2 regions of the Pokkaliibacter sp. CJK22405 genome follow, and region 2 is predicted to be linked to the other one. Evidence: predicted binding sites of a transcription regulator. Region 2 holds the regulator's gene; the other holds the start of a gene.
What was found. The regulator sigma-54, encoded in region 2, starts transcription at its own class of promoters, with help from an activator protein. The targets are predictions, from matches to a motif close to TGGCACNNNNNTTGCTNT.

Region 1: the regulator sigma-54 is predicted to act here: its motif matches at 4,971-4,988, upstream of glnK (P-II family nitrogen regulator).

The regions. Positions count from the first base shown of each region.
Region 1 covers NZ_JBKKHQ010000021.1:100,147-111,436, reverse strand. Annotated here, with positions in the region: gene ACKC9G_RS15410 (amino acid ABC transporter ATP-binding protein) at 1-532, opposite strand, end outside; gene ACKC9G_RS15405 (amino acid ABC transporter permease) at 581-1,528, opposite strand; gene ACKC9G_RS15400 (transporter substrate-binding domain-containing protein) at 1,600-2,397, opposite strand; gene glnK (P-II family nitrogen regulator) at 2,740-3,078, opposite strand; gene ACKC9G_RS15390 (ammonium transporter) at 3,254-4,525, opposite strand; gene glnK (P-II family nitrogen regulator) at 4,572-4,910, opposite strand; gene ACKC9G_RS15380 (accessory factor UbiK family protein) at 5,319-5,606, shown strand; gene ACKC9G_RS15375 (YifB family Mg chelatase-like AAA ATPase) at 5,676-7,181, shown strand; gene ACKC9G_RS15370 (HPP family protein) at 7,189-7,716, opposite strand; gene ACKC9G_RS15365 (TetR/AcrR family transcriptional regulator) at 7,842-8,396, shown strand; gene ACKC9G_RS15360 (methylglyoxal synthase) at 8,419-8,880, opposite strand; gene ACKC9G_RS15355 (EAL domain-containing protein) at 8,905-10,677, opposite strand; gene rep (DNA helicase Rep) at 10,915-11,290, shown strand, end outside.
Region 2 covers NZ_JBKKHQ010000014.1:108,089-119,378, reverse strand. Annotated here, with positions in the region: gene ACKC9G_RS10985 (KpsF/GutQ family sugar-phosphate isomerase) at 1-965, shown strand, start outside; gene ACKC9G_RS10980 (KdsC family phosphatase) at 967-1,509, shown strand; gene lptC (LPS export ABC transporter periplasmic protein LptC) at 1,553-2,119, shown strand; gene lptA (lipopolysaccharide transport periplasmic protein LptA) at 2,103-2,615, shown strand; gene lptB (LPS export ABC transporter ATP-binding protein) at 2,612-3,340, shown strand; gene ACKC9G_RS10960 (RNA polymerase factor sigma-54) at 3,402-4,889, shown strand; gene hpf (ribosome hibernation-promoting factor, HPF/YfiA family) at 4,993-5,301, shown strand; gene ptsN (PTS IIA-like nitrogen regulatory protein PtsN) at 5,309-5,773, shown strand; gene rapZ (RNase adapter RapZ) at 5,770-6,624, shown strand; gene ACKC9G_RS10940 (HPr family phosphocarrier protein) at 6,638-6,910, shown strand; gene mgtE (magnesium transporter) at 6,971-8,329, shown strand; gene yjgA (ribosome biogenesis factor YjgA) at 8,364-8,891, shown strand; gene ACKC9G_RS10925 (carbon-nitrogen hydrolase family protein) at 8,962-9,813, opposite strand; gene ACKC9G_RS10920 (YhdP family protein) at 9,862-11,290, opposite strand, start outside.

The sequences.
Region 1 (11,290 bases), on a different contig from region 2:
CCAGAACCTCACCGACCATTTCAGGGTCCAGGGCAGAGGTTGGCTCATCAAACAGCATGATTTTAGGTTTCATGCACAGAGCACGGGCAATGGCGACACGCTGCTGCTGACCACCAGAAAGCTGGCTGGGGTAGTTGTTCATACGCTCGCTCAGGCCGACTTTCTTCATCAGCGCCTTGGCGTGCTCAGTCACTTCCGCCTTGGGGCGTTTGGAGACCTTGAGCGGAGCCATCATCACGTTCTCCAATGCACTTTTGTGCGGGAACAGGTTGAAGCTCTGGAACACCATACCTACGTGTTCACGCAGTTTGTTGATGTTGGTGCCTCTGGCATACATGTCGATGTTATCGATCACGATGGTACCGCTGGAGATGGTTTCCAGCTGGTTCAGGGTACGCAGGAAAGTCGACTTACCGGAACCGGAAGGTCCGATCACAACCACAACTTCACCGCGCTTGATGTTGGTGCCTACCTTCTTGAGCGCGTGACAGCCGTTGGAATAGATCTTGTCGATATCCTTGGCAACAATGATGTTGTCGGCGTTATCTACTTGCATTTTTCTCTTCTCCTAAGCCGATCATCAATCGCTGGCAGACAGGCGTTTTTCCAGACGCTGGATCGCCCATGACAGGATACCGGTCATCACCAGATACAGCAGTGCAACGGTAAACCAGACTTCAAAGGGAGCGAAGGTGGCAGATACCACTTCACGGCCCGCTTTGGTCAGATCCGTGATTGAGATGACGGAGACCAGTGAGGAGTCTTTGATCAGGTTGATGAACTGACCCGCCATCGGTGGCAGGGTACGCTTGAATGCCTGAGGCAGGATAACGTTGGTCATCGCCTGCACATAGGTCATACCCAGTGAGCGTGCGGCTTCCATCTGGCCAGGCGGGATGGACTGAATACCGGAACGAACGATTTCAGCGATGTAAGCTGCGGTGAAGACTGCCAGCGCTGCAACACCCGCTGTAAATCGGTCGAGGGAAAGTACCGTACCGATAAAGAAGTAGAAGATAAAAATCTGCACCAGCAGCGGCGTACCACGAATAATCTCGATATAAGTGATACAGAGCTGACGTATGGCCAGATTGCGGGAAATACGACCCAGGCCGATAAAGAGACCCAGAATTACCGCGAAGACCAGCGACACGACGGAGATTTCCAGCGTGGTGATCATACCTTCAGTGATAGGCCCGATCCGCCAGTCTTTGCGTGTCGCGACCACATCACCTTCGAACAGCAGATCGCCGTTATCGACGCTCAGCTCATTAAATTTCTTGATAACTACAGAGTCGGCCCCGGAGTCAGGGACCAGAGTCAGGGTCTTTCCGTCAGCACTGACTTCCGCCGTGCCGTCAAAAGGCGCTCTGATCGACTGTGGCTCAGTATTGATCAGGTAAGGGGTTACTCGCGACCAGCGCCACGTATATTCAATATGTTTGCTGGACATATAGACCACGGTGCAAAACGCAACGATGATCGCGATATAGACGCCTTGCCACAGCAATCGGTTTTCAGATCGCATTGGTTACTCCACAAATGCAAACACCGGCTTGCTAGCAAACCGGTGTATAAAAGAACAGGTGATACGAAATCTTACTGAACGGAGCTCAGCCATTCATCGGTTTCAAACCACTTGTGGTAAAGGCGGTCGTAGGTGCCATCACCCTTAGCCTGACGCAGGAAGTTGTCCAGGAAGTTCAGGAAATCAGGGTCATTCTTACGCAGTGCCCAACCCAGGGGCTCGTAAGTGAATGGGGTTCCCAGGTGAACAACCTTGTCTTTGTTCTGCGAGGAGTAGATAGCGTTGAATGGCAGGTCATAGACGAATGCGTCTGCCTTGCCGTTAGCCACTTCCAGAGCACCATCCGCTTCGGTGTCGAACAGACGGATGTTGGCTTTACCAAGGTATTTTTTGGTCGCTGCATCACCGGTAGTACCCAGTTTGGTCACTACGGTGTACTTAGGATCGTTCAGGTCCTTGTAGGATTTGATCGTGCCTTTCAGGGAAGGTTTGATCAGGATGGACTGACCTACGATGATGTAGGGATCAGCAAAGTTAACTTTCAGGTTACGAGCTGCAGTGATGGTCATGCCGCCCATGATGATGTCACACTTGTCAGTCAGCAGAGCAGGGATGATACCGTCCCATGCAGTGTTAACAGGAGTGAACTTGACGCCCATTTCTTTGGCCATCAGTTTACCCATGTCGATGTCAAAACCGACGAAGTCACCTTTCTTGTTCTTCATTTCGAAAGGCATGTAGCCAGCTTCGAAACAAACACGCAGTTCACCTGCAGAAACTACTTTATCGACAGTGCTCTCGGCCATCGCGGCTTGAGTAGCGGACGCCAGTCCAACGGCAAGTCCAAGGGACATCAGAAGTTTTTTCATTGTAAACCTCAGGTTTGACAAGTGTATCAGCGTCCGGTTGCTAGTGCTGGTTGTGCGCGTCACCAGCCGAACACCTCGATTTATTAATCGCATTAATTAAAGCAAATTACGGGCCAGCTTTTTTCGTCCAATAAATGGGCAAAAAAAAGCCAGTGCAAGCCCCAAAAAGGGCTTTACCAAGAAAATCTTTTCTTGCGGTAACCGATTTGTTCAGAATTGCGACCTGTGCTTCGGCAACAGATGTTACCAATGGAAGCAGCCCGGCGAAATGCTTATGCCTGATATCTGGGTATAAACAACAATGCCCCACAAGGGGGCATTGGAGTGCTCATTTAATGAGCCTTACAGCGCATCGTTTCCGGTTTCACCGGTACGAATACGAATGACCTGCTCCACCGGGGAGATAAAGATTTTGCCATCACCAATCTTACCGGTATGCGCTGCTTTGGAAATCGCTTCAATCGCGCCTTCAACCACACCGTCTTCCACTGCCACTTCCACTTTGACCTTGGGCAGAAAATCCACCACGTATTCGGCGCCGCGATACAGCTCCGTGTGACCTTTCTGACGACCGAAACCTTTTACTTCGGTGACGGTAATTCCCTGGATGCCAATATCTGACAAGGCTTCACGGACATCATCGAGCTTGAATGGCTTGATTACGGCAGTCACGAGTTTCATGACAGGTCTCCCTTTTTTGAAGGCATGTTTTGTTTTATTGGGCGCTAGTATATACCCCATTGTTTTCGACAGACCATCCCATCCGTCTGTGAAGCTTCCGTGAAGGTTCAGGCATAAAAAAACGGCTTCCGAGGAAGCCGTTTTTCGTGTCAGGCAAGTTCAGTGCATCACTGACTTACTTGGAAGTTTTGAACTCTGGGTAAGCTTCCATACCACATTCGTGGATATCGACGCCTTCGTACTCTTCTTCCTCGGTAACACGGATACCCATGACCGCTTTCAGAATAGCCCAGACAATCAGACTGGTGATGAAGACCCAGGCGAAGATGGAAACCGCACCCAGCAGCTGAGCACCGATGGTGGCATCAGGGTTGGTCAGAGGTACTGCCAACAGACCCCACAGACCACACACACCGTGAACAGAGATAGCACCGACAGGATCATCAATCTTCAGTTTGTCGAGGAAGACAATGGAGAAGACCACGATCACACCACCCACAGCACCGATCAGAGTCGCTGCCAGAGCAGAAGGCGCCAGAGGCTCTGCAGTAATGGCAACCAGACCAGCCAGCGCACCGTTCAGAGCCATGGTCAGGTCAGCTTTCTTGAACCACAGGCGGGCAAGAATCAGCGCACCGATCACACCACCGGCCGCAGCGGCGTTAGTGTTAACAAACACAGAGGCAACAGAGTTTGCTTCGCCAACGTCAGAGACTTTCAGCTCGGAGCCACCGTTGAAGCCGAACCAGCCCAGCCACAGGATCAGTGTGCCCAGAGTTGCCAAAGGCAGGTTGGAACCAGGAATTGCATTCACCTGACCGTTGGAACCGTATTTGCCTTTACGAGCGCCCAGCAGCAGAACACCGGCCAGTGCTGCAGAAGCACCTGCCATGTGAACAACGCCAGAGCCTGCAAAATCCTGGAAGCCTGCTTCGTTCAGGAAGCCACCGCCCCATTTCCAGTAACCTTCAACGGGATAGATGAAGCCGGTCATGACGACAGCAAATGCCAGGAAAGCCCATAGCTTCATACGCTCGGCAACGGCACCGGAAACGATAGACATCGCGGTTGCAACGAACACAACCTGGAAGAAGAAGTCAGACTGCAAAGAGTAATAAGGGGCATCATCGCCACCGGCCATGACTTCAGCCGCAGTGTGATCCGCACCGATCAGGCCACCAAAGCTTGGCATCCAGCCGCCAGACTCGCTGGAATACATGATGTAGTAGCCACACAGCAAGTACATGGTACAGGCAATGGCGTACAGAACGACGTTTTTGGTCAGGATTTCAGTGGTGTTCTTGGCACGGACCAGACCGGCCTCCAGCATGGCAAAGCCTGCTGCCATCCACATTACCAGCGCACCACATACCAGGAAGTAAAAGGTGTCCAGTGCATACTTCAGCTGGGCGAGATCCCCCGCCGTTGTTTTTAAGAGTTCTTCCACAGGATGATCCTCCTCAGGCAACCATCAGACAGTGAATTCAATGAAATCAGAGCGCTTCTTCACCGGTTTCGCCGGTGCGAATACGGATGACCTGTTCCAGTTCGGAAACAAAGATCTTGCCGTCACCAATCTTGCCGGTGTGAGCTGCCTTGGTGACAACGTCGATGACCTGATCCACAAGCGTGTCGGCCACGGCCACTTCAATTTTGACTTTGGGCAGGAAGTCCACGACGTACTCAGCACCGCGATACAACTCGGTATGGCCTTTCTGACGTCCAAAACCTTTGACTTCTGTCACCGTGATACCCTGGACTCCGATATCGGAGAGAGCTTCCCTTACGTCGTCCAGCTTGAATGGCTTGATCACCGCCGTAACTAGTTTCATAGATGTTCCCTCGTTAAATTCGTGCACCAATGGCGCAGGCTGTAGCCTTGGCTTCTTGACTAAGCAGACCTTGTGCCAGTTTTGTTAATTCAAATAAATTCAGTTAGTTACACCGCAAAAGCGTAAAAATGGCGTGAATATTCAAGTCTTTGCATAGTTTTCACCGAAATGCGCACCAAGAATGCACAAGACTGATGCTTACCCCTGCCCAAAAACGCACCAAAACGGACTCACTGGTTCATTTTCAGGTCGGCTGACCTGTGGCGGCGCACAACCAGCTCTGTTGCCGCTCAGACTGAAACACCTGACTGGCGGAATACGCCACAAAGAGCGATTACGCCTTGGCTTCAAATCCCGTGGACGATAGAGGTATAGTGTCAGCCACGCTTAACGACAGGACATGTCCCCATGATCAACGCCAAACTTTTTGAAAACCTGCAGCAGCAGATCAGCCAGGGCCTTTCCAACCTGCCTCTGCCTCACGAAGAAATTCAGAAGATTGTGCGTCAGGCGCTGCAGAGCACCTTCGCCAAGCTTGATCTGGTCACTCGTGAAGAATTCGATATTCAGGTAGAAGTACTGCAGCGCACCCGTGCACGTCTGGAAGCCCTGGAAGTTCGTCTGAATGCCCTTGAGCAGGGCGAAAGCGCGGATAGCGAGTCGGCTTCCGTGAAGGTTAATCCCGAGGCTGAGTAACCGCGCCGAAGATCTCTGACTGCACCAGGAAGGTGCAGTCGTTATTTTTATCGATGACAAGGATTCGTCATGTCGATTGCCACCGTACATTGCCGGGCGTTGCTCGGTGTTGAAGCGCCTGCTGTCAGTGTCGAAGTGCATATTGCTCCCGGCCTGCCCTCCCTGACGATTGTCGGACTCCCCGAAGCTGCCGTTCGCGAAAGCAAAGAACGCGTACGAAGTGCTATCCAGACCAGCCAGCTGGAATTTCCCCTGGGCCGCATTACCATCAACCTTGCTCCGGCAGATCTCCCCAAAAGCGGGGGACGCTATGACCTGGCAATTGCGCTGGGCATCCTCGCCGCTTCAGGACAATTGCCTGTCGAGTCTCTTCACCCGGTGGAATGTATTGGTGAGCTGGCGCTCAATGGTGCCATTCGCCCTGTTCCCGGTGCCCTGATTGCGGCACGCGCCAGTCGGGATGATGGCCGGGCCCTGATTCTGCCGGTGGATAATGCGCCCCGCGCCTCGCTGGTTCAGCATGCAAGGCTGTTCCCTGCCCCGGATCTTCTCAGTGTCTGCGCCCATCTTCAGGGAATGAGCTTGCTGGAGAGTTTCAGCAGCCGACCGGCGGATGTTGAACTGCCGCAGTATCCCGATTTACTCGATGTGAAAGGTCAGCCCCAGGCCAAACGCGCCTTACAGGTTATGGCAAGCGGCGGCCACAACGCTCTGCTGTTTGGCCCACCCGGAACAGGAAAAACGCTGCTGGCCAGTCGTGTTCCCGGCTTGCTGCCGCCTTTGGCCGAGAAGGAAGCACTGGAAGTCGCGGCAGTGGAGTCTTTGCAAAGCAGCTTTCTGGAAGAGAACGGCTGGCCCGCGCGCCCTTTTCGTTCCCCCCATCACAGTGCTTCTGCCGCCGCGTTAGTCGGAGGAGGCAGCGACCCTAAACCCGGGGATATTTCCCTCGCGCATCAGGGCGTGCTGTTTCTTGATGAACTACCGGAATTTGACCGAAAAGTGCTGGAAGTGATGCGAGAACCACTGGAAAGTGGCCATATCACCCTGTCGCGGGCGCGGGCTAAGGTCACCTTTCCGGCCCGTTTTCAGCTGATCGCGGCGATGAACCCCTGCCCCTGCGGTTATCAGGGCGACAAAAGCGGGCGTTGTCAGTGTACGCCGGATCAGGTGCGACGCTACCGTCACAAACTCTCCGGGCCACTGCTCGATCGTATTGATTTGCATATTCAGGTTCACACACCCGACTGGGAGGCCCTGCGCAACAGCCAGCGAGAAGGCCCAAGCTCTGCGGAGGTACAGGCGGCGGTATCACAATGTCGTCGTCGCCAGCTCGAACGTCAGGGCTGTCTGAATGCTCACTTGAGCGGTGAAGCGCTGGACCGCTTCTGTGATGTCGATGAGAAAACCTCATCGACCTTGCGTCAGGCAGTCGAAAAGCTGGGGCTGTCAGCCCGCGCCTATCACCGGATTTTACGAGTAAGCCGTACACTGGCCGACATGCAGGAGCAGGAAAGCATTCAGCTGCCTCATGTACTGGAGGCATTGTCCTATCGCCAGCTGGACCGGCCTGTCTGACCTGACCTCAATCCGCTCTCTTACCCAACCAATACATCGGCCAGCGGCTCTGCTGGCCGATGTTGTTCACGATGGCCGCAATCAGAATCAGTCCAACACTTCCTGTCAGGACCGGCGTCAGCAGGAAACTGGCATCGATATGCGCTGTTCCCAGCAAAATGACCACAAGAGGGTTGGCCCCTGCAGGCGGATGCACGACGTGCAATAGCTGCATCAGTGCAATACCGGCACCGACCCCCACAGCCAGTACCCAGGGCGCCTGACCAAAGCTGTACAAGAGCACGAGCCCCACGACACAGGTCAGCAGATGCCCGCCAATAACATTACGTGGCTGCGCCAATGGCGAGCCCGGCACCGCGAACAACAAAACGCAGGTCGCACCAAAAGGTGCCATCAGCCAAGGTAAACCGGACCACTGACCAAGATAGGCCAACAGCACAATCCCCGCCGTACCACCCACAAAACCCCGCAACACCTGCACTCTGTTGGCCCGCGGCGGCAGCGCGCCGCCACCTTTTAACTTTTCCAGTCTCATCACCGTTTTACTCAACGTTATAGGTTCTCATGCGAGCGTACAGATCTGTACACTTCCAATTACGGTACAGATCTGTACACTTCCTGGCAAGTAATCCTGATGAACCGGAAACGCGGTAACTGCTCATGAATGCCCGAGAGTTAATCCTTCGCCATGCCGAAGAGCTGTTTAATCTGCATGGCTACAACGCCGTCGGTGTGGACTGGATTCGTGACAGCGCCGGTGTCTCGAAAACCTCGATGTACCGGCACTTTGGCTCCAAGGCCAAACTGATTGAATCGGTACTGACGGTGCGCCATGCGCGTATGGCAGAGAGTATCGAACAGCGGGTGGCGCAGGCTTCGACCAGCAGGGAAAAGCTTGTCGCGTTGCTTGATTGGCACTTTGACTGGTTCCGGCAAGCGCACTTTCAGGGCTGCATGTTCATGCATGCACAGGCTGAATTTAAGGAAGCCGGCCAGGAAATTGCCGACCAGGCACGACATCACAAACGCTGGCTGAAAGCCTGTATTGGCCAGATTATGGAGAACGATGAGCTACGTACTGAGGCCGTAATGACCTTCGTTGAAGGGATGATCGTGCGTGCCGAGTTTCGGGAAATTCAGGGGCAGGAAATGCGTATCAAAGCGCTGGCATTAGCCCTGGCCGGATTCGAGAGTGAAGTTACGGGAAGCCGGTGAACACTTCCCGTCTGCGGATGGATCAAACGCCGCGCGCGGCCAGATAAGCCTCGTAATCCGGCACGCGGTATTCGTACGATTCACGCATGAAAGGCGAAGTAATGAGGAAGTCCGCACTGGCACGACTACAGGCCACCGGAATATTCCAGACCGCCGCGACGCGCAGCAACGCTTTCACATCCGGGTCGTGAGGCATCGGCTCAAACGGGTCCCAAAAGAAGATCATCACATCGATGAGGCCTTCAGTAATGCGCGCTCCAATCTGCTGATCACCACCCAGCGGGCCGCTAATCAGCTTGTTCACTTCGACATTGAGCGCTTTTTCCAGCACTTTGCCGGTAGTACCCGTCGCATACAGTTGATGGCCTTGCAGGTGCTGCAGGTGCGTCTGACACCAGTTCAGCAACTCTTCCTTGCGATTGTCGTGGGCAATCAGTGCAATCCGCTTATGCAGCGGCATCTGCTTGGTTTTTTGCTGAATCATGCGCAGGTTCCTCCCTTTTGGGGCCTAAGAATTACTGCTTTGCCGCGGGTTGGCAAGTTCCTGGCTTGTGGACTGGCGTTGATACTGCTGGCCTTCCAGCAAATCACAAAGAACAGAGAAGGGCTGCGGGCGGCCAAACAGAAATCCCTGCGCCTGATTACAGCGATACTGGCGCAGGAATAACAACTGCTCCGGTGTCTCGACCCCTTCGGCCACCACCTGCATCCGCAGGTTATGGGCCAGACTGATCATGGCCCGCACAATCACTTCGTTATCCGGACAGTCCGCCGCTTCCTGCACAAAGGATTTGTCGATTTTCAGACGCGAGAGGGGCAAGCGCTGCAGATGGGCAAAGGAGGAATAGCCGGTTCCGAAATCATCCAGTGCAAAGCAGGCACCAAGCTCCGTGAGTTCACGAATGCACTGGGTGGTTTGCTGCTCGCTTTTCATCATCGCGGATTCCGTCAGCTCAAATTCGATACTGGCGGGGTCGGCGCGTGTCGTTTCAAAAATACGGGTAATGGTGCGGGTCAGCATCGGGTCGCTGAACTGGCGGAACGAGAGGTTGATGGACAGCTGAATCGCCGGAAGGCCCTGACTACGAAGGAAATTGGCATCCTGACAGGCCTGATGAATCACCCAGTAGCCCATAGGGACGATCAGGCCGGTACGCTCGGCCATCGGAATGAATTCTGCCGGGTTCAGTAGCCCTCGGGTCGGGTGCTGCCAGCGAATCAGGCCTTCTGCAGCAAGAATATCCTCACTGCGAACATCGACACGCGGCTGATAGAAAAGCCGTAACTCATTACGCCGCAGCGCCCGTCGGAAGTCTGCCTCAAGGCTGAAAGCCGCCGAGGTTTTCGAGTCCATACCGGGTTCAAATAAATGATGGCTGACACCAGCATGGCGCTTGGCTTCGTGCATCGCGATGCCCGCCTGCCGCACCAACTCATCCAGCGTGACGGCTGTATCCGGATAAAAACTCGCGCCGATACTGCAGCCCAGATTGATCTGTCCGGTGTCCAGCGTGTAGGGCTGGCTGAAGAGTTGCTGCAGCTGGAAAACCGTGGTCATCACCTGCTCACGGTGCTCCATGCCTTTGACCAGAATTCCGAACTGGTTATCGCTGATCCGTGCCAGATGCTCAATGGAAGGTAGGGTCAATAACAGACGCTGGACGGTCTCACGCAGAATATCATCGCCCAGGTCATTGCCCAGAGAGTCATTAATTTTCTGGAAACCATCCAGATTGAGCTGCAGCATGGCCAGTGACTTCTGGGTGGCAGAGGCTTCCGTCATCGCCAGTTGCAGACGCTGAAAAAACAGCTGGCGGTTCGCCGTGCCGGTCACAATATCCTGATGGCTGATACGGTGCAGAATGCCGCGCTGCTCATGACGCTCCAGCGCGTGATGCATCGCCTTTTCAAAACTGTCGAGTGAAAGCTGAAGTACCGAGAGGTAGTCTGCGGCGCCCTGATCATGGATCAGTCGCTGCCCCTGGCTCAGACTCAGTGAGCGGGCAAGCACCACTACGGGAATCGAGCTGGTGTCAGCGTTATTCAGACCGAGCTGATCGATAGGCCTGTCAGCACGCTGGGTATTGTTCAGCAGGATAAGATCAATCCAGTGCAGGGATAGCCATTCCTGAGCTGAGGCCACGTCCGGACACCAATCCAGCTGATAGCGACCCTCAGCACGACCCACCAGCAGCTTGAACAAGCTCAGTGCCTGCGGGCTGGGATGAACCAGCAGCAGCTTAAGTGGCCGCTCGGCAGCCTGTGGGTTGTCCTTGTTCATGCCATTCAACTCCAGAGCCTGAAACTGCATCCGCTGAAGCAAAAAAGGGAGGAAAAGTCGTATGTGTTTTCACGAAGGCACTGATTCCAGAGTGTTTTCAAACCAACTGTCGTAATTCGTGAAGTAAAATCCACTTTAGCGCTTTATATCAATTTATTACAACGTCCGTTGTGCAACGTTTTGTGAAGCGATCTGCTAAAATGGCCGCCGCTTTGTGAACTTTTACAGGTGTCTGTCGTGAGCCAGTTAAACCCCCGCCAACAGGAAGCCGTCCGCTACATTTCAGGCCCCTTACTGGTCCTAGCTGGCGCCGGCAGTGGCAAAACCTCGGTGATCACCCGCAAGATCGCCTATCTGGTCGAACAGTGCGGCTACAAGGCCCAGAACATCTTCGCTGTGACCTTTACCAATAAGGCCGCACGGGAAATGAAAGAGCGTGTCAGCAAGCTCATCAAGGGCAATGCTGCCCGCGGTCTGACCGTCTCCACCTTCCACAATCTGGGTCTCAACATTATTCGCCGCGAGCATAAAATCCTCGGTTTCAAACCCGGTTTTTCGATCTTTGACCAGCAGGATGCGCTGGCACTGATCAAGGACATTCTGACCCAGTTTC
Region 2 (11,290 bases):
AGCAGCTTGATTTTCTCTCCAGCGCCCGCCGCACCCTTGAAACAGAAGGCAATGCCATTCTGGCGCTGGGCGATTACCTTACTGATAGTTTCAGCCAGGCGTGCAAACGTCTGCTTCAGTGCCGTGGCCGCGTGATTGTGCTCGGTATCGGCAAGTCAGGTCATGTCGGCAAGAAAATGGCCGCCACCTTTGCCAGCACAGGCACCCCCTCTTTCTTTGTTCATCCGGCAGAAGCCAGTCATGGCGACATGGGAATGATCACATCGCAGGATATTGTGATCGCGCTGTCCAACTCCGGAGAAACCTCTGAAGTCCTGTCACTTATCCCGTTGATCAAGCGTTTGCGTGCGCCTTTGATCAGCATGACCGGCAATGCCAACTCGTCTCTGGCAAAAGCTTCGGAAGTGCATATTTCCTTACCTGAAATGCCTGAAGCATGCCCCTTGGGCCTGGCGCCGACCACCAGCACCACCATGACACTGGCGATGGGCGATGCTCTGGCCATTGCGCTGTTGGAAGCGCGTGGTTTTACGGCAGAAGACTTCGCCTTTTCGCACCCGGGCGGCAGTTTGGGTCGCCGTCTGTTATTGCGTGCTCGCGATCTCATGCACAAGGATGCCGAACTGCCTCGCGTTTCGCCCTCAACACTGCTTCGCGATGCTTTGATGGAGATCACCCGCAAGGGGCTCGGTCTTACTACGGTGACGGATGACGATGGCAAGCTGCTCGGGATTTTCACCGATGGTGACTTGCGCCGTGCGCTGGATCAGCAACTGGATCTGCACAGCCTGACCATTGACCGAGTGATGACCCGACGTTGCAAAACCATCGAAGGCGACATTCTCGCCGCCGAAGCGCTCAACATCATGGAAGAGGTATCCATCACTGCACTGGTTGTGGTTGATGAAGAACGTCCCGTTGGCATCCTACATATGCATGATCTGATCAAGGCAGGAGTTGTCTGACATGGCACTGAATCCGCAAGAACTGCACAACCGCGCCCGTGCTATCAAAATGCTGATCATGGACGTTGACGGTGTTCTCACCGATGGTCGCCTGTTTTTTTCTGAGGAAGGTTACGAACTCAAAGCCTTCAACTCTCTGGATGGCCACGGCATTAAAATGCTGCACAAAGCAGGCCTCAAAACCGCCATTATTACCGGTCGACGTACCACACTGGTCGCTAAACGCGCGCGAGATCTTGGTATCCACTTCCTGTTTCAGGGCCGCGAAGACAAGCTGAATGCGCTTGAAGAACTGCGTCAGGAACACCACATCGAGATGGAAGAAATCGCCTACATCGGCGATGACTGGCCTGATCTGCCACTGATTACCCGGGTTGGGCTTGGCGTGACAGTTCCGAATGCTGCACCCGCACTGCTTGAGCACGCACACTTCTGCTGCTCTCGAGCAGGTGGAGAAGGCGCGGTACGTGAGCTTTGCGAGCTTATTCTGGCCGCACAGGATCAGTTGGATAGCTGCCTGGCACCCTATCTCGCTGCAGACTGACCATCGAAACTTGAGTACTGGTAAGGTGAGGACGCACTGAAACATGTCCTGGAAAAACAAGACTATACTGTTTCTGGCCTTTGTACTGATTGGCGTTGCCCTGATCCGCTATGATCTTCGCGACCCCGATCAGCCGGTGCTGACCTTACAAAAGCTGGATGGTGAAACTGCTGACAGCTATGCCATTGATACTCATACCGAGCGCTTCAATACCAATGGCCAGCTGGCTTCCACCATGAGCGCTCCGCGACTGGATCATTTCAAGAGCAAGGGTGTCAGCGTCATTGTTTCGCCCAAAGTGAATTCTGTACAAGCCAATGGACAGTGGTTTGCTACATCTGATACTGCACAGCAGTTCGATAACGATGACCATATAGAGCTTGAGCATAATGTGAATATCCGGCAGTCTTCAGAAGGTCAGGCGGATATCACACTGGAGACGCCCTGGCTGTATTTGGACCCTCATACCGAACGTGCGCACACCGATCAGGAAGTCGTCATCACCCGAGGGACAGGAAAGACAACGGCTGTAGGCATGCAAGCTGATCTTCAAAGCAAACATGTAGATTTATTGTCCCAGGTAGAAACGCTCTATGAACCTGCTCGCTAAAGTATCTTTATCTCTTGCACTATTGCTGCCCGTCGTTGCTCAGGCACTGCCGGAAGATCGTAATAAGCCGGTCCGGATCTTGTCTGATAATGCTGCGCTGGATGATGCGAAAGGGACAGTGACATACACCGGTAAAGTGAAACTCACTCAAGGCACACTCGAGATTGAAGCCGATAAAGTCGTGCTGTACCTCGTCAACGGTGAACTGACTCGTGCGAAAGCCTTTGGCAAGCCTGCGCATTATCAGCAGCTGCCCTCTCCTAACGAGCCCCTGACTCATGCCTATGGCCAGACACTGGATTATGACCTGAGCAAAGAAACAATCACTGCCCAGGAAAATGCCAAACTGACTCAGGCAAAAGATACCTTCACAGGTGACAAGATCATCTATGACATTACCCAACGCACCGTGAATGCCAGTGGTGGCAAAAGCTCAAATGCCGGTAGCGGCCGCGTTGAAATGATTTTGCACCCGAAACAAAAGACAACTGAATGAGTAGCACCCTGCAAGCACGCCACCTGGCTAAAGCCTATAAGGGCCGTCAGGTAGTCAAGGACGTCTCCCTCTCCGTGAGCCAAGGCCAGATCGTTGGCTTACTTGGTCCCAACGGCGCGGGCAAAACCACCTGCTTTTATATGATTGTCGGTCTGGTCGCCGCGGATAAGGGCGAAGTCCGCCGTGATGATCAGGACTTAACCCCACTGCCAGTTCATGGCCGCGCCCGTGCGGGCATCGGCTATCTGCCTCAGGAAGCCTCCGTTTTTCGCAAGTTAAGCGTTGAGAAAAACCTGATGGCGATCCTTGAAACCCGAAAAGATCTTGATCAGGATGCCCGCAAGAAAACGGCGGAGTCCTTAATGCAGGAGTTTCACATCTCCCACATTAAGGATAGTCTGGGCATGAGTTTATCCGGGGGCGAACGCCGTCGTGTGGAGATTGCCCGCGCGCTGGCCATGGATCCGGATTTTATTTTGCTGGACGAGCCTTTTGCCGGTGTTGACCCGATCTCGGTCACGGATATTCAGCAGATCATTCGCCATTTGAAAGAGCGTGGCATCGGTGTACTGATCACCGACCACAACGTGCGTGAGACACTCGCGATTTGTGATCACGCCTACATTGTAAGTGACGGGCACATTCTCGCTGAGGGCGATGCCGAGACGATTCTGCAACATGAGCAGGTTCGTCAGGTGTACCTTGGTGAAAATTTTCGCTATTGACCCATTCGAATGGCCTAAGCCATCCATAATTACTGAGTCGGAAGTATCTTCGTAGCCAAATATGAAGCCCTCTTTACAGTTAAAAATCGGTCAGCAGCTGACCATGACCCCGCAACTGCAGCAAGCCATCCGCTTACTGCAGCTTTCCACATTGGATCTTCAGCAGGAAATTCAGGAAGCACTGGATGGTAATCCCCTGTTGGATGTTGAAGAAGAGTTTGATACTCCCGTACCTGAAGAACGCTATGAAACCGCGCACAATCAGGAAACCCGGGACACCTCACAGAATGAGCAGGACGGCGCAGTCGACACTGACAGCCAGTGGTCTGATGACATTCCCGATGAACTGTCCGTAGACAGCTCTTGGGAAGATACCTATTCCACACTGCCTGCCTCATCCTCCAGCGGGGATGGTGACGATGGCTATGACTTTGAGTCACGAGCCACTGCTGGCGAATCCCTGCAGGACCATCTGGAGTGGCAGCTCAACCTGATGCCACTCAGCGATCGTGATCGCACCATTGCCTTCACCCTGGTCGACAGCATTAACGCAGAAGGCTACCTGACCTCTCCTCTGGAAGAGTTGCTTGAAAGTCTTGATGATCTGGATGAAGAAGATCCGGTGGAAATGGATGAGATGGTGATGGTGCTTCATCACCTGCAGCAGCTGGATCCGGCGGGCGTCGCAGCACGCGATCTTGCCGAGTGCCTGACCATCCAGCTCAAGCAACTGGCGACCACCACGCCCTGGCGTCAGGAAGCCATGGACATCATTGCCCAGCACCTGAACCTGCTCGGCACCCGCGACTATGCAACGCTGATGCGTCGCACCCGCCTCTCTGAAGAACAGCTGACAGCCGTCATACACCTGATCCAGAGCCTTAACCCCCGCCCCGGCGCCAGCATTAATGCAGGCGAATCAGAATACGTTGTACCTGATGTGGTGGTGGCGAAAAAAGAGGGTCAGTGGACTATCGAGCTGAATCAGGAAGCGATGCCGCGCCTGAAGGTGAATAACAGCTATGCCAGCATGATCAAGCGTGCGGACAACAGCGCGGATAACACCTATCTGAAAAATCAGCTACAGGAAGCACGCTGGTTTATCAAAAGTTTGCAAAGCCGTAATGACACCCTGCTGAAAGTCGCTACCAAGATTGTGGAGTTCCAGCTCGACTTTTTTGAGGAAGGCGAGGAAGCCATGCGCCCAATGGTTCTGGCAGATATCGCCCAGGCCGTCGAAATGCATGAATCCACCATCAGCCGTGTCACGACGCAAAAATTTATGCACACCCCTCGTGGTGTCTTTGAATTGAAGTACTTTTTCTCCAGCCATGTTGGCACTGCCGATGGCGGAGAAGCCTCTTCCACGGCGATTCGGGCAATGATCAAGAAGTTGATTGCCGATGAGCCACCGCGCAAGCCTCTGAGCGATGCCAAATTGGCAACCCTGCTGGGCGATCAGGGAATTAATGTCGCGCGAAGAACCGTCGCCAAGTATCGTGAAGCGATGGCAATTGCTCCATCGAATGAACGTAAGCGGCTGGTCTGAAAAGGAAACGATTTGGCGCTAAATAGATTTGACGAGCCCAGTCTTGGATTGGCTATAGTGAAATCTAACCAGCGAACAATCACTGGCAAATCAGGAGAGTCATATGCAAATAAACATCACAGGCCATCAGCTGGAATTAACTCCTGCCCTGACTGACTTTGTAAAAAATAAAATGCAGAAACTTGAGCGTCACGCCGACTCGATCACCAGTGTTCAGGTGACCCTGAACGTCGAGAAGCAGCGTCAGATTGCAGAAGCCACAGTTCATGTGGCAGGCGCCGACCTCCACGCCAGTAATGAAAATATCGACATGTATGCCGCCGTCGACGGTCTGATGGACAAGCTCGATCGTCAGCTCCTCAAACACAAAGAGAAGCACCAGGCTCGTAGCCAGGGTGCAATGGTACGCTAACGTCTTTATGCAACTTGACCAAATCCTAAGCCAGAGCTGCACCCTGACCGGTGCACCCTGGTCAAGCAAAAAGCGCGTTCTCGAGCAGGCTGCCGGCCTGCTCGCAGAACATCTCACGGATATCGACACCGACGATATCTTCAATGGACTTATTGGACGTGAGCGACTTGGCAGTACTGGCCTAGGTGGTGGTATTGCCATCCCTCACTGCCGCCTGTCTCAATGTGAAGAAGTGACCGCTGCGCTGATCCATCTGGAATCCCCGGTGGACTTTGATGCCAGAGATGGCCAGCCTGTGGATATCATCTTTGTACTGTTGGCACCTGAAGAAGCCCATGAGTCACACCTCCAGGCCCTGGCCATGGTTGCGGGCATGCTGCAAAACCCGGCAAACGTACAACAGCTGCGCGTGGCCAGCGATTCTGCAGGACTCTACAAGGCGGCTCTGTCCATCGTTCCGGACAAGGCATGAAGTTATTTATTATCAGCGGCCGTTCAGGCTCCGGTAAAAGTACAGCCCTCAATGCGCTGGAAGACTTGGGTTATTACTGTATCGATAACCTGCCGGTGGATCTGTTAAAGGCACTGGTACAGCAGGCGGAAAAGGCCCCCGATACACAACGCCAGAATATGGCGGTGAGTATTGATGCCCGTAACCTGCCCAATAACCTTGGCGACCTCCCCGTGCTGGTAGAGGAAATCCGGGAAATGGGCGTGCACTGTGAAGTGATCTATCTGGATGCCGAAGAAAGCATTTTGCTTCAGCGCTTCAGTGCGACACGCCGCAGACACCCGCTCACGGATGGCCGTGTCAGCCTGCAGGAAGCTATTCAGGAAGAGCGCCGACTACTGCGCTCTATTGCTAATTGTGCTGACCTGACCATAGACACAACGCACATGACACTTTACGACCTGCGCGACACCATTCGAACGCGGGTAGCAGGACGCAGCCAGGAACTGGCTATCCTGTTTCTGTCTTTTGGCTTCAAACACGGCCTGCCCCTGGATGCAGACCTTGTCTTTGACGTGCGTTGCCTGCCGAACCCTCACTGGATTCCAAGCCTTCGGGGTTTTACCGGCAAGGAGCAGCCCGTTATGGAGTATCTGGCGGCAGAGCCAGACGTGAATAAAATGCTGGATGACCTCCGTCATCTACTGGAAACCTGGCTGCCCTATTATGAGCGCAACAATCGTGCTTATATGACGGTTGCCATAGGCTGTACCGGTGGTCAGCACCGCTCCGTGTATATGGTTGAACAGCTGGCAGCTCACTTTGCCAACAGCCATCACCACATTCAAACCCGTCATCGCGAGCTCGATTAGTGCAGGAACGCCCATGCGTGAAGAAAGGATCACGTTAATCAACAAGCTGGGGCTCCATGCCCGAGCCACCGCCAAACTGATCGGGGTAACGACCCGTTTCACAGCGGACATTCGCATGAGCCGCGTAGGTGGCAATAAAGTGGATGCCAAGAGCATCATGTCCGTTATGCTGTTGGCTGCCTCCGTGGGGACAGAACTTGAGTTTATTCTTGATGGCGAGGATGAGGACGCTGCCTGGGAAGCTATCAAGACACTCATTGAGGATCGCTTCGACGAGGGCGAATAACCTCGTCATCGAACACCCTACCTCTTCGCCTTCCACCCGCTTTTACTCCGGAATACCGCTATGGCTTCACAACCCCAGGAACTGACGCAAACTCAGCTGGAGTTTTTAAACAGCGCCCTGAGTAGCGGTGAGCTGAAACAGGTTCGCCGAATGATGAACGGCGGACTGAAAGGTGCCGATGTTGCGCACCTGATTGAATCCTCCCCTCCCAAGGTACGTTCATTACTCTGGAATCTGGTTGACCCTGAAAATGAGGGTGAGGTTCTTCAGTACCTGAGTTACGAGCTGCAGGAAAGCTTCCTGCGCGAGATGGACCCGGAAGAAGTTGTGGCCGCCGTCGAAAACCTCGACATCGATGACCTGGCGGACATGATGCAGCATTTGCCGAGCACGGTGATCTCGGAAGTCCTTCGCTCCATGGACCAGCAGGACCGGGAGCGACTGGAAAAGGTGCTCTCCTATCCCGAGGACACAGCCGGTGGTCTGATGAATACAGACACCATCACTGTTCGCCCGGATATCTCCATCGAAGCGGTCTTACGCTATCTGCGTCGCCATTCTGAAATTCCCGCCATGACCGACAGCCTCTTTGTGGTCAGTCGCAAAGATGACTTTATTGGCGTGTTACCACTCACCAAAGTGCTGATGAGTGATCCTGATATCAGTGTGCGTGAGGTCATGATTACTGACAGCGTCTCCATCCGTGCCGATACCGAAGATACTGAAGTCGCCAAGCTTTTCGAACGCCATGACCTGGTATCCGCACCCGTCATCGATGATGAGGGCATTTTGCTTGGCCGAATCACTATCGATGACGTGGTGGACGTTATTCGAGAAACCTCTGATCACTCATTGATGAGCATGGCGGGTCTGGATGAGGATGCTGATACCTTTGCTCCCGTTATGAAAACGGCCAAACGTCGTGCAGTCTGGCTGGGGATCAACCTGATTACGGCATTCATCGCCTCCTCCGTGATCGGCATGTTTGAAGCCACCATCCAGAAGGTCGTGGCTCTGGCGGTCTTGATGCCGATTGTCGCCAGCATGGGCGGTATTGCGGGAAGCCAGGCGCTAACCCTCGTTATCCGTGGTCAGGCGCTTGGGCAGCTGGAGAAGAGTAACCTTAAATGGCTGCTTAACCGGGAGCTGTTGGTCGGGGTTATGAATGGCCTGCTGTGGGCCGTGGTCATTGGTCTGGCCGCTGTTTTCTGGTTTGACGACAAGGTCATTGGCATCGTTATCGCCTGCGCCATTGTGATCAACCTGATTGCCGCCGCACTTTCTGGTACTCTATTGCCCCCATTGCTTAAAGCCTGGGGCATCGACCCGGCACTGGCTGGTAGTGTCATTCTGACCACCATTACCGACGTCATTGGTTTTATGTCCTTTCTGGGACTGGCCACACTTTTCTATTTTTAAAAGCGCCAGCAGGCGTAACGAGTGAGACACTGGCATGAGCCGTTCCTGGTACAACGACAACGATGATTTTGACGCCGATGAAGGCCCGAGCAAATCCGAGCTCAAGCGTCAGATGGAGGAGCTTCAGGCGCTGGGTAAAAAGCTCACCCAGCTGACCAAGGAACAGCTGGCTCAGGTGCCGATGAGTGAAACGCTCGAAAAAGCCATCGTTGAACACAAACGTCTGAAGCAAGGCGAAGCACTGCGCCGCCACATGCAGTACATCGGCAAGTTGATGCGCACAGAAGACAGCGAAGGCATTCAGGCTGTTGTTGATCGCTTCGACGCCAGTAGCCATGCCTATGTCCAGCATTTTCACATGCTGGAGCGCTGGCGTGATCGCCTGCTGAACGAAGGCAATGAAACCATCACCGAGATCATTAACCATTACCCGGATATGGACGCTCAGCACTTGCGTCAGCTTGTACGCAACGCCAAACAGGAAGCCGCTCGTGGCAAGGCGCCCACCAGCTCGCGCAAGCTTTTCACCTATATTCGTGAGATTGTTGAGCGCTCTCTATAAACGCAGTGCTTCAGTGAAAAAGGGACCTGTCAGGTCCCTTCTTTTGTTCTGCAGAAACGATGTCAGCACTTCAGATATCGGGTGACTTCATTCCATCCAGACGAATATGATTCATCACTGGCATGGCCTGACGCACAGCTTCCATTGGTTCACGTGGGCACTCGGCGGCAATACATCCCGGGCCCTGAGATAGCCGGTTCAACACCTCCCCCCAGGGCGAAACAATCATACTATCGCCGTTCGTCACACGTTTAGGGGTATGTATACCGCCCATATTCGCCGCCAGCATGTAGCATTGAGTCTCTATGGCACGAGCGCGAATCAGGACTTCCCAATGGGCATCACCGGTTTTTTTGGTGAACGCTGAAGGCAGGCTAATCAGCTCAGCTCCCGCCTGACGATAGGCTCGAAACAGCTCGGGAAAACGCAGGTCATAACACACTGCCATCCCCAATTTTCCCCACGGGGTCTCGGCGAGGGTCAGCGCATCACCGGGTTCGACTTCGCTGGATTCACGATAACTCCCCTGACCATCTGCCACATCCACATCAAAGAGGTGGATCTTGTCGTAACGCGCCACTTCATTACCCTGATCATCAATTAACCAGCTGGCAGAACGTACGCGGCCCTCAATAGATCCACCATCCGCTCGGGTGGCACAGGGCACCGAACCTGCCACCAGCCAAAGACCATGCTTCCTGGCTTGCTCGGCTACAAAGGTACGAATGCGCCCACTGCGGTCCGCCTCTTCACGACCCACTTCCTGCATTCGGCCACTGGTAAAGGAGGCAAAGTTCTCAGGTAATACGGCAAACCCAACCTTTTGTTGTGCCGCCTGAGCAAGCACCTGACTCGCTTGCGCTAAATTGGCATCAATATCAGGGGTGGCGACCATTTGCAGTACGGCAATCGTCGATTTCATCTCTCACTCCTTCGGTAGCCTTTGATGACCACGCTGAGTTTCAGAAGCTTACTTGCTACCACGATCATAGTTGGGATCCGACTTATCGGGCTGCTTTACAGCACCGGAGTCCTTGCGCCCCTCAGCTTCGATTTTCTCTTCGCCGAGCTTGCCGGTGACGTGATAACGGATAGAGGCAATCTTGCTCAGCTTATCGCCGGTCAGTTTATCAATGAGGAATAATGCCCCCCCCACCTGCGGTACACCTGCCAGCAGTGCAGCAATAGGTAATGTGCTAGTCAGTGGCAGCGTCACTTCAATATGTTGATCAATCTCTTCCGTTGCCAGATTCAGCGTTCCCTGCGCAGTAATATCAGCACCACCGCCTTTGATACGGGTAGGCTTGGCCGAGGACAGTACACCCTTTTTGATATCCACCGGGCTTTCCCAGGTGTCGTAACTGACGCCCGAGCTAAAGAGATCACTGAAGTCCAGCGTCAGGCGCTTACCAATCTGGGTAAAGTTAAAGATATTAAAGATCTTGAGCGCATTACTTTCGGTGGAGGCTTTGAGTATCTCGCCGTCTTTCATGGAAACATTGGCATTGCCGTCCAATTGCGCCAGTGAAAATGCCGCAGGAGAACCCGGCCAGCCCACATCAAGCGTCGCCTTCCAGTCGTCACTGCTGATGCTTTTCTGATAGCCCGCCGCCTTGATGATTTCGCCGATATCCTTGCCCTGCCCTGCCAGGCTGAGATGCGATGAGGACTCAGGAGCCTTCCGCCAGCGCAGTGAGCCAGAGATCACATTTTTATCCAGCCGCGCCTCATCAAGAATAAAATCAGCGCCGGACTCCACTGGCGAGCCACGAAACTTCCAAGCACCTAATGGCCAGTTCTCAAAGCGTACATCTGCTATCTGACCGGAAATTTGCGGCCACGAGGAAGTATCCACATCCTTGAGAGCATCCTGCTCAGCGGTTTGCGCGGTGGCTAGCTGGGATTCTGTATCAGCACTCTGCGCTTTAGGTATCCACAAGCGCTCAAGAGCCAGACTCACATGCTGATGGTTCGGGCTCAACTTCACCCGACCTTGCAAGTTATCACCATTTAACAACACGCCCTGAGGATCAAAACCAAGGCTCATCGCTCCCCAGTCACGCCCCAGCCAATCAAGATGCTGGGTGGCAATACGCACACTGAGCGTATCCAGCCAGCTCATGGAAGAAGCAGTCTTCGGTGAAGAGCCAGAATCAGCACTCGTGGATTTGCCACTGGAGCCTACTGGTTGCTGGAAATCCTTGGCAGCAGCGATCCAGACATCCGGCCTCAGGCGAGGAATATTGATACTGATATCGACGGCATCCGGCTTGGGCCATTTGGGTGGAACACTACCCAGGGTTGCCGTCAAAGCCTGAAGGCTGCCGGCTTTCAGTAACGCCTTCGCAAAAAGCTGATCCCGATACGCCGCCTCAACGCGTGTAAGATCCCCCTCCTGA